3 regions of the Streptomyces sp. NPDC002926 genome follow, and region 1 is predicted to be linked to each of the others. Evidence: riboswitches for the same ligand, from Rfam matches in the RefSeq annotation. Region 1 holds a riboswitch; each other region holds the start of a gene.

Region 1 (5,501 bases):
CTGGCGTGCCGCACGGGGACGGTCGGGATGGACGGCAGCGCCGGCCGGGCTGGAGGTGGTGGGTCCGGCGGGACTGGCGCCGGTGTACCGGCAGCTGCGGAAGTCCTTCGAGGACAGCAGGAACGAGCCGGATGCCGCCGATTTCTATTACGGCGAGATGGAGATGCGACGCCACGACCACCAACGGCCCGGTGCCGAGCGCGCGCTGCTGGCTTTGTACTGGGCGATGTCCGGGTACGGTCTGCGGGCGTCGCGCGCGCTGGGCTGGCTGCTCGGTTCCATGGCTGCCACCGTGCTGGTCATGATGCTGTGGGGGCTTCCGGCGGACGATCCGAAGCCCGCCACCACCGGACGGGTGACCGGGCAGGACATCTCACTGACCACCGACAAGCCCGACCCGGTCAACCCCACCGGCCCGCTCTCCTTCCGGCTCACCTCCGATCGGTGGGAGAAGTCCCTGCGTATCGTGGTGAACTCGGTCGTCTTCCGCTCCTCGGGCCAGGACCTCACCGCCGTCGGCACCTACACCGAGATGGCATCCCGGCTGGCCGAGCCCGTGCTGCTCGGCCTCGCCGTTCTCGCCGTCCGCGGACGGGTCAAGCGGTAGGCGTGACCAACAGCATTCCGGCGCACCGCAGGTACTCGACGCGAAGCCGGGGAACGTCGCGAAGCCGGATAACGTCGGGGCGTGAATGACGCCGCATCCGCCCCCGAACTCTTCACCTGGGAGTTCGCCACCGACCCCTACCCCGCCTATGCCTGGCTGCGTGAGCACGCTCCCGTACACCGCACCCGGCTCCCCAGCGGGGTCGAGGCATGGCTGGTGACCCGGTACGCCGATGCCAAGCAGGCGCTTGCCGACCAGCGGCTGTCCAAGAACCCGCTGCACCACGCCGAGCCCGCGCACGCCAAGGGGAAGACGGGTATCCCGGGCGAGCGCAAGGCAGAGCTGATGACGCATCTGCTGAACATCGATCCGCCGGACCACACCCGGCTGAGGCGGCTGGTGTCGAAGGCGTTCACCCCGCGCCGGGTCGCCGAGTTCGCGCCGCGGGTGCAGGAGTTGACGGACCGGCTCATTGACACAATCTTCGAAAATCAGCACAGCGCGGAGAAGGGGGAGGCGGACCTCATTCATGAGTTCGCCTTCCCGCTCCCCATTTATGCCATCTGCGACATGCTCGGCGTCCCGCGTGAGGACCAGGACGACTTCCGTGACTGGGCGGGGATGATGATCCGGCACGGTGGCGGGCCGCGCGGCGGTGTCGCTCGTTCTGTGAAGAAGATGCGTGGCTATCTCGCGGAACTCATCCACCGCAAAAGGGAAGGCCTGGGGCAAGACGGGGACGACGACCTCATCTCGGGTCTGATCCGCGCCGGCGACCACGGTGAGCACCTCACCGAGAACGAAGCCGCGGCCATGGCCTTCATTCTTCTCTTCGCGGGCTTCGAGACGACGGTCAATCTCATCGGCAACGGCGTGTACGCGCTGCTGCGCAACCCGGGGCAGCGGGAGCGGCTCCAGGTCTCGCTCGCGGCGGGGGAGAGTGAGCTGCTCGAGACGGGTGTGGAGGAACTGCTGCGGTACGACGGGCCGGTGGAGCTCGCGACCTGGCGGTTCGCCACGCGGCCGCTCAGCATCGGTGGACAGGACATCGCCGCCGGTGACCCCGTCCTCGTCGTGCTCGCCGCGGCCGACCGGGACCCGGAGCGGTTCACGGACCCGGACACTCTCGACCTCTCCCGGCGCGACAACCAGCATCTCGGGTACGGGCACGGCGTCCACTACTGCCTCGGTGCGCCGCTCGCCCGGCTGGAGGGGCAGACGGCACTGGCGACGCTGCTCCGCAGGATGCCCGACTTGCGGCTTGCGGGGGATCCAGACGATTTGCGGTGGCGTGGGGGGCTCATTATGCGCGGATTGCGCACTCTGCCCGTTGAGTTCACACCTCGATGAATCTGACGGTGCGTCAAGACTGTGACTTTCACGTTATCTCCGCTGCATCGACTTGTGACTCACGTTCGAATGCCGCTACGTTCACCGTCGTCCCACCAGTCACGTCTGCGGCAGGTCCGCAGGCATGGCTGTTGTCACGTCTGTAGTCACGCGAAAGGCAACCGCATGCGCTCCGGGAACGGACGACACCGCCGACCCCGCCAGGCTCCGGCCATCGTCGTCGCGGCAGGAGTGACGGGATCGGCCATCGCCATCCCGCTGCTCGGCGCCGGGTCGGCCTCCGCCGCCGATGCCGCCACGTGGGACCGCGTCGCGGAGTGCGAGAGCGGCGGCATGTGGAGTGCCGACCTCGGCAACGGGTTCTACGGCGGTCTGCAGTTCACGCAGGAGGCCTGGCAGGACTTCGGCGGGACGGCGTACGCGCCCACCGCCGACCTCGCGAGCCGCTCCCAGCAGATCGCGGTCGCGGAGAAGGTCCTCGACGCGCAGGGTCCGCAGGCGTGGGCCACCTGTTCGCTGATCGCGGGGCTGGCCAACGACGGCGCCGCGACGGGCGTCGACCCCGGCGCCATGCCGTCGCCCGGGCAGAGTGCTCCCGCACAGTCGGCCACGACCGCGAAGCCCTCCGCCGGGGCCGCCGAGTCCGCCGAGCCGTCCGCGGACCCCTCCGCGCCGTCGACCCCCAAGGCGTCGACCCAGCCGTCCGGGTCGGCGGATCCGGGCACGGGGCAGGACGCCGACGCCGACAGCGGCACCGGAAAGCACCGTGGCACCCCGGAGGAGACAGAGCCGGGCAATACGGACAATCAACGCGAAGATGCCCGCCATGCCTCGCGGGGTGACGGTGCGGCACGTGACGAGGCCGGCAAGACAGGCAGTGCGGACGCGGTGCCCGGCGAGTACACCGTCCGCCCCGGCGACAGCCTGTGGGCCATCGCCGACGAGCAGAAGCTGGCCGGTGGCTGGTCCGCGATCTACGAGGCGAACCGGAAGACCGTCGGTATCGATCCGGACCTGATCCACCCTGGCCAGAGCCTCGATCTGGATCTGAGGTAGCGGCAGTTAGCGGATATATGTCCGAGTTTGACCAAGTGAGACATGGGTCTCTTTGTCCCAACTGACATATCTCGCCCCCCTGATTGGGTCGTTCCGCTTCTCACCTGCGAAAACGAGAGTTCCCCGAGTGGCGGAATGGGCGATTTCTCCCCGATGTTCGTCTTTGAACATCGGGGAGAGCTGTGTCTACGGTCTGAACCGCTCGCCACCGCGGGCACCACTGACCGTCACGCCGAATCCTGCCGCCGGTCGGGGGGAGCAGTCGTTCGCACAGAGCGCCGAAGGCAGGAGCGGGGGACCCAAGGTAAGTGCCGGGCCCGGCCGTTGAGAGCAGTACGCAACGGCCCACGGACCGGCTTGGGGTGAAGCCGCGCGCCACGACGCGCGGCCGGGCAACTCACTTGGCCCGAACCCGACAGCTCACCTCGCAGGCGTCGGTGAGGAGTCGTTCCATGCTGTTTTCCAGCAAGAGCAAGCACCGCCGCCCGGCCGCCTTCAATCGGACTGCCCGTATCGCCGCGCTCGCCGGTGTCACCGGTGCCGTCGTCGCCGCCCCGCTGATGGGCGCCACCTCGGCCTCCGCCGCGACCGCCTCCGAGTGGGACCGGGTCGCCCAGTGCGAGGCCGGCGGCAACTGGTCCATCAACACCGGCAACGGTTTCTACGGCGGCCTGCAGTTCTCGGCCTCCACCTGGGCCGCGTACGGCGGCACGGCGTACGCCTCCTCCGCCGACCAGGCCTCCAAGTCCCAGCAGATAGCGGTCGCCGAGAAGGTTCTGGCCGGCCAGGGCAAGGGCGCCTGGCCCAACTGCGGCGTCGGCCTGTCCAACACCCCCTTCGACGGCGGCTCCGCCGACTCCGGCACCACGCAGAAGGCGCAGCCCGCCCCGAAGCGCGCCGAGGCCCCCACCACGCGCTCCGAGCGCCCCGCCGCCCCGGTGAAGTCCGCGAAGCCCGCCGCCAAGGGTTTCAAGAAGGGTGACGGCGAGTACAAGGTGAAGGCGGGCGACACCCTCGGCACGATCGCCGAGACCCAGAAGGTCAAGGGCGGCTGGAAGAAGCTGTTCGACCTCAACAAGGACATCGTCGAGCGCGCCGACGTGATCTTCCCGGGCCAGCAGCTCCACCTGAGCTGACCCCGGGTCCCCAACGCCCCGGTCCGGCGCGTCTTCCCCCGTACGCGCCGGGCCGGGGTTCTGTCTGTCCCCGGCCGGGTTCTGTCCCCGGCCGGTACCGGTGGCCGCGAGTGTCTCCGTCGGCTCCCGTGGCGTTACCCGCAGGTAGTTCACGTGCTGTTTGTCCTGCGTCGCGAGTCTTCGCGCCGTTTTTCGTCCCAGCGGGCGGGCAACGGCCGACCGACGCCGTGGAGCCGGTTAGGCTCATGTCGCAAGGCCAAGAGACCCTGCATTCTCAGCGTCACATCCCAGAAGGAGATGCTCGTGCCGTCCATCGACGTCGTCGTAGCCCGGGAAATCCTGGACTCCCGAGGCAACCCCACGGTCGAGGTCGAGGTTGGCCTCGACGACGGCAGCACGGGCCGTGCTGCTGTTCCGTCCGGCGCCTCCACCGGTGCGTTCGAGGCTCTTGAGCTCCGCGACGGTGACCAGAACCGCTACCAGGGCAAGGGCGTGGAGAAGGCTGTCCTCGCCGTCATCGAGCAGATCGGCCCGGAGCTCGTCGGCTACGACGCCACCGAGCAGCGCCTGATCGACCAGGCGATGTTCGACCTGGACGCCACTCCGGACAAGTCCTCCCTCGGTGCCAACGCCATCCTCGGCGTCTCCCTCGCCGTCGCGCACGCCGCCTCCGAGGCGTCCGACCTGCCGCTCTTCCGCTACCTCGGCGGCCCGAACGCGCACCTGCTGCCCGTTCCGATGATGAACATCCTGAACGGCGGCTCGCACGCCGACTCCAACGTGGACATCCAGGAGTTCATGATCGCGCCGATCGGCGCCGAGTCCTTCTCCGAGGCTCTGCGCTGGGGCGCCGAGGTCTACCACACCCTCAAGTCCGTCCTGAAGACCAAGGGCCTCTCCACCGGCCTCGGCGACGAGGGCGGCTTCGCGCCGAACCTGGAGTCCAACCGCGCCGCCCTGGACCTCATCCTCGAGGCCATCAAGCAGGCCGGTTACGCCCCGGGCAAGGACATCGCGCTCGCGCTCGACGTCGCCGCGTCCGAGTTCTACAAGGACGGCCTGTACGAGTTCGAGGGCAAGTCCCGCTCCGCCGCCGAGATGACCGAGTACTACGAGGAGCTCGTGGCGGCCTACCCGCTCGTCTCCATCGAGGACCCGCTCTTCGAGGACGACTGGGCCGGCTGGAAGGTCCTCACCGACAAGCTGGGCGCCAAGGTCCAGATCGTCGGCGACGACCTGTTCGTCACCAACCCGGAGCGTCTGGCCCGCGGTATCGAGGACGGCGCCGCGAACGCCCTGCTCGTCAAGGTGAACCAGATCGGTTCGCTGACCGAGACCCTGGACGCCGTGGA
Region 2 (5,501 bases), on a different contig from region 1:
GCCGCGGTCGACGAGGAGCTGGCGCGGTTCGCCGCGGAAGGCCCCACGCCCGAGGAGATGGAGCGGGCGCAGGCCCAGTTGGAGCGCGAGTGGCTGGACCGGCTCGGCACGGTCGCAGGCCGCGCCGATGAACTGTGCCGGTACGCCGTGCTCTTCGGCGACCCGCAGCTGGCGCTGAGCGCCGTGCAGCGGGTGCTGGACGTCACCGCCGAAGAGGTGCAGGCGGTCGCCAAGGCCCGGTTGCGCCCGGACAACAGGGCGGTGCTGGTCTACGAGCCCCTCTCCGCGGACAACGGCGACAGCGACGAGAACGACGAGCACGAAGGGGCGGACCAGTGAGCGACGCTGCCGTGACCATGGAGTTCCACCCGCAGCCGACGGCCGGACCGGCCCGCCCCTGGGCGTTCCCGGCCCCCGAGCGCGGCACGCTGGACAACGGCCTCACCGTGCTGCGCTGCCATCGCCCCGGCCAGCAGGTGGTGGCCGTCGAGATCTGCCTCGACGCCCCGCTGGAGGCCGAGCCCGAGGGCATCGACGGCGTCGCCACGATCATGGCGCGCGCCCTGTCGGAAGGCACCGACAAGCACACCGCCGAGGAGTTCGCCGCCGAGCTGGAGCGCTGCGGCGCCACCCTCGACGCGCACGCCGACCACCCGGGTGTCCGCATCTCCCTGGAGGTGCCGGTCTCCCGGCTGCCGAAGGCGCTCGGCCTGCTCGCCGAGGCGCTGCGCGCGCCCGCCTTCGCCGACAACGAGGTGGAGCGGCTGGTACGCAACCGGCTGGACGAGATCCCGCACGAGACGGCCAACCCGGCCCGCCGTGCGGCCAAGGAGCTCTCCAAGCAGCTCTTCCCGGCCTCCCTGCGTATGTCGCGCCCCCGCCAGGGCACGGAGGAGACCGTGGCCCGGATCGACTCCGCGGCCGTGCGCGCCTTCTACGAGGCGTACGTCCGGCCGGCCACGGCCACCACGGTGATCGTCGGCGACCTCACCGGAGTCGACCTTGACGCCGTGCTCGCCGAGACCCTCGGCACCTGGACCGGCAACAGCGCCGATGCCCGTCCCGTACCGCCGATCACCGCCGACGACACCGGCCGTGTGGTCATCGTGGACCGCCCCGGCGCCGTCCAGACACAGCTGCTGATCGGCCGCATCGGCCCGGACCGCCATGACCGCGTCTGGCCGGCCCAGGTGCTCGGGGCGTACTGCCTGGGCGGCACCCTCACCTCGCGCCTCGACCGCGTGCTGCGCGAGGAGAAGGGCTACACCTACGGCGTACGGGCCTTCGGCCAGGTGCTGCGCTCCGCTCCCGACGGGTCGGGCGCGGCGATGCTCGCCATCAGCGGCTCGGTGGACACCCCGAACACCGGACCGGCGCTGGACGACCTCTGGAAGGTGCTGCGTACGCTCGCGGACGGGGGTCTGACCGACGCCGAGCGCGATGTTGCCGTGCAGAACCTGGTGGGTGTCGCCCCGCTGAAGTTCGAGACAGCCGCCTCCGTCGCGGGCACGCTCGCCGACCAGGTCGAGCAGTTCCTCCCGGACGACTACCAGGCGCAGTTGTACGTGCGCCTGGCCGAGACCGGCACCGTCGAGGCGACGGCCGCGGCCGTCAGCGCCTTCCCGGTGGACCGACTTGTCACGGTGCTTGTCGGCGATGCCTCGCAGATCGAGGAGCCGGTCAGGGCGCTCGGCATCGGCGAAGTGACGGTTGTCACAGGCTGATTGGGCTTATCCGGCAAACAATTCAAAACAGGCAAACGGAACCCCGGCCTCCCTGGTGATGCCGGGGTTCTGCTTTATGCCCGTTTTATTGGAGAGCCTGCCTGTCTGGCCTGTGGCATGCGCTACAAAAAGAGCTGTCTGTTTGGTGATTGAAAGACGGCCCGCCTAGCGTCGGTCCGGCTGTCCGCCGTAGCCCGCCGCATCCGCGGCATCGGACAGTCATCGCCGAGTCCCCGTCAGGCGCGAGCCTGGGGAGCCGGGGACCCACTCAGTCCCTGGGGTGAATCGGGCGCCTTCGCACCTGCGGAGGGGCCTGTAGGAGACCTTCCTGCTCCGAACCCGTCAGCTAACCCGGTAGGCGAGAAGGAAGGAAAGGACCAGCCACTTCATGGCGTTCACCCGTGCCACCGGGAAGCACCGTGCCCCGAGCCGAATGACGCGCAAGAAGGCGAACATCGCCGGCGTCGCCGCTCTCGCCACCACCGGCGTCATCGGAACCCTCGCTTCCCCGGCACTCGCCGCCGACACCGGCGCCGCCACCGTCGAGGACACCGGCCTGACCCAGATCGTGGCCGCCGACTCCCTCGCCGAGCAGATCGCCGACCAGGCCGCCGCTCAGAAGCAGGAGGCCGCCGAGGCCGTCGCCAAGGCGAAGGCCGAGGCCGAGGCGAAGCGGAAGGCCGAGGCCCGCGCCAAGGAGGCCCGTGAGGCCAAGGAGCGCGCCGCGCGGGCCGCCGAGCGCAAGCGCCTCAACTCCTTCGTGGCCCCGATCTCTCACTCGTACGTCTCCACGGGCTACAAGACCGGCGGCGCCATCTGGTCCTCCGGCAGCCACACCGGCATCGACTTCCACGCCGCGTCCGGCACGACCGTGCACGCGGTCGGCTCCGGCACCGTCGTCGAGGCCGGCTGGGGCGGCGCGTACGGGAACAACATCGTGATCAAGATGAAGGACGGCTCGTACACGCAGTACGGCCACCTCTCGTCCATCGGCGTCTCGGTCGGCCAGTCGGTGACCCCGGGCCAGCAGATCGGCCTCTCCGGCGCGACCGGCAACACCACTGGACCGCACCTCCACTTCGAGGCCCGCACCAGCCCCGAGTACGGCTCCGACATCAACCCGGTCGCGTACCTGCGCGCGCACGGCGTCAGCGTCTGACCCGACGGCGGGGCCGCTGTCCGGTCCCACGTGCTTCCCGAAGGCCCCGGCTCACCGCCGGGGCCTTCGGTGTTTGCCCGCTCCGCCGGAGTTCTGGCCAAAAGATATCCATGGATTCCGGTCTCCCATCGGAAAATCCCGCGCATTGCAATAGAGTCACTGAACAGACGTCAGTCGGCTGCGTTTCGCGCGGATTAAAGCGGAGGTTCGGTCATGCGCATTCCCGCGCACTCGGTATGCACGGCGATCCGCGACGACATCGTCTCCGGTGTATTCGAGCGCGGCAGCCGGCTCACCGAGGAGCAGCTGGCGCGCCGCTACGGCGTCTCCCGGGTCCCGGTGCGCGAAGCTCTGCGCACGCTGGAGTCCGAGGGCTTCGTCACCACCCGCCGCCACGCCGGCGCCTGTGTCGCCGAGCCCACCGAGCAGGAGGCCGCCGACCTCCTGGAGATCCGGATGCTGCTCGAGCCCATGGGTGCGGCGCGCGCCGCCCAGCGGCGCACCGAGGCACATCTGAAGGTGCTGCGGGGCCTGGTCAGGCTGGGTCAGGAGCGGGCCCGCCGTGGTCAGGGCGAGGACCTGCGGTCACTGGGCGGCTGGTTCCACGAGACGCTCGCCCAGGCCTCCGGCAGTCCGGGCCTGATCGCTCTGCTCACCCAGCTGCGGCACAAGATCGCCTGGATGTACACCGTCGAGCAGCCGGCCACGCCCGTCGAGTCCTGGATCGAGCACGGCGCGATCGTGGACGCGGTGGCGCGCGGCGACGCGGAACGGGCGCGAGGGCTGACGGCCGTGCACGCCGAACGGGCCGCCGCCGCGCACCGGCTGCGCCGTCCCGAGCGCGTGAGGACTTCGCAACATGCCGTAAACATCGCGAGTGCCCGCCATTAACAGGCGCGCCGTATACAAAGGATAGATATTCGCGGGGCTTCTTTTCTGCTGCCCATATTCAAGCGTCGGGCCGCGGAAATCAACGGCCAGAAAAACTGCGTCCGGAAAAGACGAAGCCGCGATATCCGAGAATCCGGGACACCGCGGCTTTGCCGTGGGTAATGGGCCTGTTCGGCTCAGACGGTTTCGGGAAGCTCTTCGAGACCCTCGGCGACAAGTCGGGCGAGACGGTCCAGCGCGGCGTCGGAGCCCTCGGCCTCGGAAGCGAGCACGATCTCCTCGCCCCCCTGGGCGCCCAGGCCGAGCACCGCGAGCATCGAGGCGGCGTTGACCGGGGTGCCGTCCGCCTTGGCGATCGTCACGGGGACGCCGGCGGCCGTGGCGGCACGGACGAAGATGGAAGCGGGGCGGGCGTGAAGGCCCTCGGCCCAGCCGACATTGACGCGGCGCTCAGCCATGGTGTTGCCCTTCAAGTCTTAGCGGTTGTCTAGACCAGTCTCTCATGTGTTGCTGCGTTGCTCGCACCGGCCCCGGACCCGGGATCGGCCGCCGGTCGGCTTCCTCAGACTGCCCCGCGGCAACCTCCTCCGCGACCCGTGAGTGAGCCGTACGCTTTCCCCATGCAGACCTCGTCGGATCACGCCTACCCCGACCACTGGGAAGCAGACGTGGTGCTGCGCGACGGCGGTATCGCGCGTATCAGGCCCATCACCACCGAGGACGCCGACCGTCTGGTCAGCTTCTACGAGCAGGTCTCCGACGAGTCGAAGTACTACCGCTTCTTCGCGCCCTACCCCCGGCTCTCCGCCAAGGACGTGCATCGCTTCACCCATCACGACTACGTGGACCGGGTGGGTCTCGCGGTCACGGTGGGCGGCGAGTTCATCGCCACCGTCCGCTACGACCGGATCAATGGACAGGGCCGGCCCGCGAGCGCCCCCGCCGACGAGGCCGAGGTCGCCTTTCTCGTCCAGGACGCCCACCAGGGGCGCGGCGTGGCATCCGCCATGCTCGAGCACATCGCCGCGGTCGCCCGCGAACGCGGCATCAGGCGCTTCGCCGCCGAGGTGCTGCCCGCCAACAATAAAATGATCAAGGTGTTCCGGGACGCCGGCTATACCCAGAAGCGCAGCTTCGAGGACGGCTCCGTCCATCTCACCCTCGACCTCGAACCGACCGAGGAGTCCCTGGCCGTCCAGCGCGGCCGCGAGCAGCGCGCGGAGGCCCGCTCTGTGCAGCGCCTCCTCGCGCCCGGTTCGGTCGCAGTCATCGGCACCGGCCGCACGCCCGGCGGCGTGGGCCGCACCGTCCTGCGCAACCTCCTCGACGCCGGATACACGGGACGCACCTACGCCGTGAACCGCGCCTTTCCCGGGGATCAGACCGAGGTGGACGGCGTCCCGGCCCACCGCTCCGTCGGCGAGATAGAGGAGACCGTCGACCTGGCGGTCGTGGCCGTCCCGGCGGAGCGGGTGCCCGAAGTGGTCGCCGACTGCGGTGAGCACGGCGTCCAGGGCCTGGTCGTTCTCACCGCCGGATACGCCGAGAGCGGGGCCGCCGGACGGGAGCGCCAGCGCGAACTGGTGCGGCAGGCCCGCTCGTACGGGATGCGCATCATCGGCCCGAACTCCTTCGGCATCATCAGCACCAGCGACAGCGTCCGCCTCAATGCCTCGCTGGCCCCCCAGTCCCCGGCGGCCGGCCGCATCGGCCTGTTCACCCAGTCC
Region 3 (5,501 bases), on a different contig from region 1:
GGGGGCTGAGCACCGTCGCATCCGGCCGGTACTTGCCGGTGAGGAAGCCGGACGCGAGCGCGTAGTACGGGACGGCGGCGAGACCGGCGCGGGCGGCCGTCTCCTGGCGCTCGCCCTCGTACGTCTCACGCGAGACGAGGTTGTAGTGCGGCTGCAGCACGGAATAGCGGGCCAGTCCCTCGCGCTCCGAGAAGTCCAGGGACGCCTGGAGCCGCTCGACGCTGAGGTTGGAGGTGCCGATGGCGCGGACCTTGCCCTCCTTCACCAGCTCGTCGAGGGCGGTGATGATCTCCTCGACGGGGACGGCCGGGTCGTCGAAGTGCGTGTAGTACAGGTCGATGTAGTCGGTGCGCAGCCGACGCAGCGACTCCTCGGCCGCGGCCTTGATCGTGGTGCCGGAGAGGCCCCTGTACCGGGGGTGCGCGCCGACCTTGGTGGCGACGACGATCTCGGAGCGGTTGCCGCGCCCGGCGAGCCAGTTGCCGATGACGGTCTCGGACTCGCCGCCCTCGTTGCCCGGCACCCATGCGGAGTAGGAGTCGGCGGTGTCGATGAAGTTGCCGCCCGCGGCGGCGTACGCGTCGAGCACGGCGAAGGACTGCGTCTCGTCGGCGGTCCAGCCGAAGACATTGCCGCCGAGGGACAGCGGAAAGACAGCCAGGCCCGAGGAGCCGAGGGTGCGGAGAGAAGTCATACGTAGATCAACAGCCGGACCGCGCCGCGCTATTCCGGGGTGCCGGAACCCGGGACCCCCGAACACCGAAGACCGGAACACCGAAAGCCGGAACACCGGGCCCCCGCTACGCGGAAACGCGGCCGCACGGACCGGCAGCCCTGGCGCCGGGGGGTGGGCGCCAGGGCTGCCGGGAACCGCAGCGCGTGATCAGACGGTGAGGCCCTTGCCCTGGAGCCAGGCCATCGGGTCGATGCCCGAGCCGCCGGGGGTGTGGACCTCGAGGTGCAGATGCGGGCCCGTGACATTGCCGGTCGCGCCCACGCGGCCGATCGTCTCGCCCGTCGTCACCTTCTGGCCCGCGCTGACGGACATCGACGACTGGTGGCAGTACCAGACCTCCGTACCGTCGTCGAGCTCCAGGACCGTGCGGTAGCCGTACGAGCCGGACCAGCCCGCAGACTTGACGGTGCCGCCGTGCACCGCCTTGACCGGCGTGCCCGTCGGGGCGGCGAAGTCCAGGCCGGTGTGGTAGCCCGAGGACCACATGGAGCCGGCCTCGCCGAAGGTGGAAGTGATCGTGTACGCGGAGGTGGGCAGCGCGAAGCTCTTGGCCAGGTTGGCGAGCCGCTCCTCCTCCGCCTTGGCCTTGGCGGCCTCGGCCTTGCGCTTGGCGGCCTCGGCCTTGGCCTCCGCCGCCGTCTGCTGCTGCGTCGCCTCCGCCGCGGCCTTCTCGGCGGCGACCTTCTCCGCGGCCGACTTCGCCTCGGCGTCCGCGTCGGCCTGCTGCTGCTCGGCCTGCTGGAGGATGCGGGCGCGCAGGGCCTCACCCGCGCCGCCCACGCCCGATTCCGTGTCTGCCCCGGCGCCGTCGTCCGCGGCGAGGGTCATCGTCGTGAGCGGCGAGGCGTTCACGTTCCCCGACTGCGCGTCGGCGTCGTCGGACATGAAGGAGCCCACGCCCGGCAGTGACTTGGCGTCAGGCAGTTTGTCCGCGATCGAGTCGGGAAGGTCCGGCAGCGATATGGAGACCGGCGGCTTGTCCTGCGCACTGGCCATGCCGCCCGCGCCGACCGCCGCGATCACACCGACGCCGAGCACCGTGGAGCTGCGGGCGAGTCCGCCGCGCTGCTTCATGACACGGTGCCGGCCGCGCACCGGACGGACGGAGTCCTCGGTGGGGTTCCATTCCTCCCATGCCCGCTCCGCTACTTCTTCGCCGAAGAAGTCGGATTGAAAGGGGGTTTCGGGGGCAGGGGCAGGTTTGTTGGACGCCACGGAGGCGTGCTCCTTTCCTTCCTTCTCGCCTACCGGGTTAGCTGACGGGTTCGGAGCAGGAAGGTCTCCTACGAGCGCTTCGACCGCGAAAAGAGCGGCAAAGTATGCCCGATTCACCCCAATTGGTGGTTCCCCGGTTCCCTTGCGGAATTCGGCGCGTGCGCACGGTGCCGTCTCTAGCGACGACTGGGACAACCGCGCTGCGTTATCGAACGTTAATAGACACCAGGGCCCGATTCCAAGCTGTTCCGACTGATCATTAACTTCATCGGCCAGGACTTACCGGGACACAAGCGGCCGGAATCGGGCGACTTGGCCGATGCGCGGACCACACCGCACTTCTGACGGTGCTTCACCTGTTATGCGGAGGGGTGTCCTTCGACTACACACGGTCGCGGCCCGACTCCTCCCGCTCCTCCTTGACCACAGGTACGGTCCCCCGACGCTCCGGTTGCCCGTCCGCCGGGCGGCTGACCGCCAGCAGCGCCATGTCGTCGTTGGTGCCGCCGCCCGTGTACCGGCGTACATCGTCGAGGAGCGCGTCCAGCAGCTCCTCGGGCCCGGAAAAGTGCCGGCCGCCGAGCCGCTCGCCGGGGTCGTAGAAGACATCGTCCGCGTTACGCGCCTCGGACAGCCCGTCGGTGTAGAGGAGCAGCGTGGCCCCGGCCGGGAACGGATACTCGTCCGCCAGATCCGGCAGGGTCCCCAGATCGCCCATCCCCAGCGGCAGCGCGTGCTCAGTCGGCTGCAGCCTGTCCACATCGCCGTCGGGGTACAGCACCAGCGGTTCCGGATGGCCACGGTTCACCACCCGTACCCCGGCCGCACCGCGCGGAACCTCGGCGAGTACGGCGGTGGTGAAGCCCTCGAACACGTCGAGACTGTCCCGCCGCGTGCCCTCGCGAGTGAGCGCCCGCTCCAGGCGTGCGGCGACACCCTCGAGTGATCTCTCCTGCTCGGCGGCCTCCCGGAACGCCCCGATGACCACGGCCACGGCCTCGACCGCCTCCATCCCCTTGCCCCGGACGTCGCCCACGACCAGCCGTACACCGTGCGGAGTGTCCTGTACGGCGAAGAGGTCGCCGCCGACGAGCGCGTCCTTGTGCGCCGCCTCGTACCGCGCGGCGATCCGCAGCCCACCGATCCGGTCGACGGGGGTGGGCAGCACGGCGCGCTGCGCGTTTTCCGCGATGACGCGGGCGGAGGCGAGTCGCTGCCCGCTGAGCCGTACGACCCGGTTGATGAAGAGCGCCAGGCCGGCGACGGTGATCACGGTGAACAGCTCGGTGTTCGCCGAGGTCTGGCTCAGAGTCCCGTTGTAGATGTGCAGACCCACCACACCGGCGACGGCGGCCACCCCGGTCAGCAGAGTGGCGAGCCAGGAGAAGAACGGTGCGGCGATCAGCGGAGCGGCGGCGAAGAGCGGGGACGCGGTGTACTCGGACGGGGTGAGGAGATCGAAGACCAGACCGCCGATGATCATCAGCGAGGGCAGTGCGAGGACAAGTCGATGAGCGCTGGTGCCGCCGTCCTGCTCTCGCTGCCCCACCAGTGATCTCCTTGACCAGTCCATCCACGGCTGCGGACGGTACCGCGCTCTCCCCAGGCTGGCCGTAGCCGCGCCGTGCTGCGACTCTCCGTCCGCCAACCGGGCGACGGCGACGGCGATCGGCCGGGTACGACGACGCGTGGCCCGGCGCTCTGCTGCCGGGTACGACAATGGCCCGGCACTCTGATCGAGTGCCGGGCCACTGGCTGCAGTAGCGGGGACAGGATTTGAACCTGCGACCTCTGGGTTATGAGCCCAGCGAGCTACCGAGCTGCTCCACCCCGCGTCGGTAAACACAACCCTACGCCATCCGGAGCAAGATCAACTCCATTTTCCGGGTCCGCCTGCTCAGAAGTCTCCGTGAGGCCTCTCCGGAGCCCCCGGACGGCCGCGGCCCAGGCTGCGCAGCGCCCTCGTCGCCGGCCGTTGATCCAGTCGTCGGGTCCGGTCAAGCGGGGGCAGCAGCCGGGCCGCACGCATCTGGAGGTAGCGCGTCTCCGGGACGCTGAGGGTGCGCTGGGCCGCCAACTGGTAGGCGGCCCGGGCGCCTTCGATGTCCCCTGCCTTCTCCAGCAGGTGCGCGCGTACGGCGTCGAGCCGGTGGTGGCCCGCCAACCGGTCCTCCAGCCCGGCGACTTCGGCCAGCCCCGCCTCGGGTCCGTGCACCATGGCGACGGCCACGGCACGGCCCAACTCGGCCATGGGCGCGGGCGCGTGGGGCCTTCCATGCCCAAGGCCACGGGGGAGTACGAGGAGGTCGTACAGAGCGAGAATCTGCGGCCAGTCGGTGTCCTCGGCACGAGCGGCCTCGTCGTGCAGCGCCGCGATCGCCGCCTGCAGCTGGTAGGCCCCGGCCGGCCCCTGGGACAGGGCCTTCTCCACCAGCGCGCTGCCCTCGGTGATCGCGTTCCGGTCCCAGCGGCTGCGGTCCTGCTCGTCGAGCGGAACGAGTTCGCCGTGCGGTCCGGTGCGGGCCGCGCTGCGCGCGTCGGTGAGGAGCATCAGCGCCAGCAGCCCGGTCACCGCACCCTCCTGCGGCAGGAGCCGGCGTACGGCCCGGGTCAGCCGGATCGCTTCGGCGGCGAGATCGGCGCGGTGCAGATCGCTGCCGGAGGTCGCCGTATAGCCCTCGTTGAAGATCAGGTAGAGCACCTGCAGCACAGCCTCGAGCCGCTGATCGCGGTCCTCGGGCCCCGGCTGCCGGAACGGCACTCCCTTGACCTTCTGCTTGGCCCGGCTGATGCGCTGCGCCATGGTCGCCTCCGGGACGAGATGCGCACGGGCGATCTCGGCCGTGGTCAGACCGCCGACGGCACGCAGGGTGAGCGCGACCTGCGCGGCCGGCGTGAGCTCGGGGTGACAGCACAGGAAGAGCAGGGTGAGGGTGTCGTCGTCGGACGGTGCGCGGCTCTCTCCGGGTGCGGGCGCCGTGAAGGCGTCTCGTGGCGTGAGCGCCGCGGCCGTCTCCTCACGCCGGCGCCGCGCCTCGTCGCTGCGCAGCGCTTCCGTGAGCCGGCGCGACGCGACCTTGATCAGCCAGCCTCGCGGATTGTCGGGCCGCCCGGCCTCGGGCCACTGCTGCGCGGCCGCGAGCAGCGCCTCCTGTACGGACTCCTCGGCCAGGTCGAAATGCCCGTACCGGCGCACCAGCGCACCGAGAACCTGCGGCGCGTGCAGGCGCAGCAGGTCCTCGATGTCGGTCGTACGTCTCACACATCGCCTCCGCCGTCCTGGATGGGCCGGATGACCACCGGATAGGGGGGAGCCCCCTCGGGCCCCGGGCAGGTCGCGATGCGCGCGGCGATCTCGGTGACCCGCTCCAGGCTCTCGCAGTCGAGAACCCAGTACCCGGCGAGCAGCTCCTTGGTCTCCCCGTACGGACCGTCCGTGATCACGGGTCGCCCGTCCTTGCCGGCACTGACGAAGCGGGTCTGCGCGGGCTCGGCCAGGCCGTGGCCGTCGACGAACTCACCGGACTCGGAGAGGTCGTTGTTGACCTCG

What was found. A riboswitch is a leader RNA that binds a small molecule or an ion and turns the genes downstream of it on or off. The one in region 1 is predicted to bind cyclic di-AMP.
Region 2: it holds a riboswitch for cyclic di-AMP, as region 1 does, so the genes downstream of both, ACWDZ6_RS14105 (M23 family metallopeptidase) here and ACWDZ6_RS18600 (transglycosylase family protein) in region 1, are expected to answer to the same signal.
Region 3: it holds a riboswitch for cyclic di-AMP, as region 1 does, so the genes downstream of both, ACWDZ6_RS03260 (M23 family metallopeptidase) here and ACWDZ6_RS18600 (transglycosylase family protein) in region 1, are expected to answer to the same signal.

What each region holds. Positions count from the first base shown of each region.
Region 1 covers NZ_JBSFUK010000010.1:171,984-177,484, forward strand. Annotated here, with positions in the region: gene ACWDZ6_RS18585 (pentapeptide repeat-containing protein) at 1-607, shown strand, start outside; gene ACWDZ6_RS18590 (cytochrome P450 family protein) at 689-1,957, shown strand; gene ACWDZ6_RS18595 (transglycosylase family protein) at 2,123-3,013, shown strand; cyclic di-AMP (ydaO/yuaA leader) riboswitch at 3,280-3,462, shown strand; gene ACWDZ6_RS18600 (transglycosylase family protein) at 3,466-4,149, shown strand; gene eno (phosphopyruvate hydratase) at 4,447-5,501, shown strand, end outside.
Region 2 covers NZ_JBSFUK010000006.1:108,169-113,669, forward strand. Annotated here, with positions in the region: gene ACWDZ6_RS14095 (M16 family metallopeptidase) at 1-339, shown strand, start outside; gene ACWDZ6_RS14100 (M16 family metallopeptidase) at 357-1,724, shown strand; cyclic di-AMP (ydaO/yuaA leader) riboswitch at 1,938-2,099, shown strand; gene ACWDZ6_RS14105 (M23 family metallopeptidase) at 2,113-2,883, shown strand; gene ACWDZ6_RS14110 (GntR family transcriptional regulator) at 3,097-3,774, shown strand; gene ACWDZ6_RS14115 (HPr family phosphocarrier protein) at 3,951-4,232, opposite strand; gene ACWDZ6_RS14120 (bifunctional acetate--CoA ligase family protein/GNAT family N-acetyltransferase) at 4,395-5,501, shown strand, end outside.
Region 3 covers NZ_JBSFUK010000002.1:17,517-23,017, forward strand. Annotated here, with positions in the region: gene ACWDZ6_RS03255 (aldo/keto reductase) at 1-694, opposite strand, end outside; gene ACWDZ6_RS03260 (M23 family metallopeptidase) at 884-1,951, opposite strand; cyclic di-AMP (ydaO/yuaA leader) riboswitch at 1,963-2,118, opposite strand; gene ACWDZ6_RS03265 (PP2C family protein-serine/threonine phosphatase) at 2,334-3,500, opposite strand; tRNA gene ACWDZ6_RS03270 (tRNA-Met) at 3,713-3,786, opposite strand; gene ACWDZ6_RS03275 (RNA polymerase sigma factor) at 3,849-5,213, opposite strand; gene ACWDZ6_RS03280 (YciI family protein) at 5,210-5,501, opposite strand, start outside.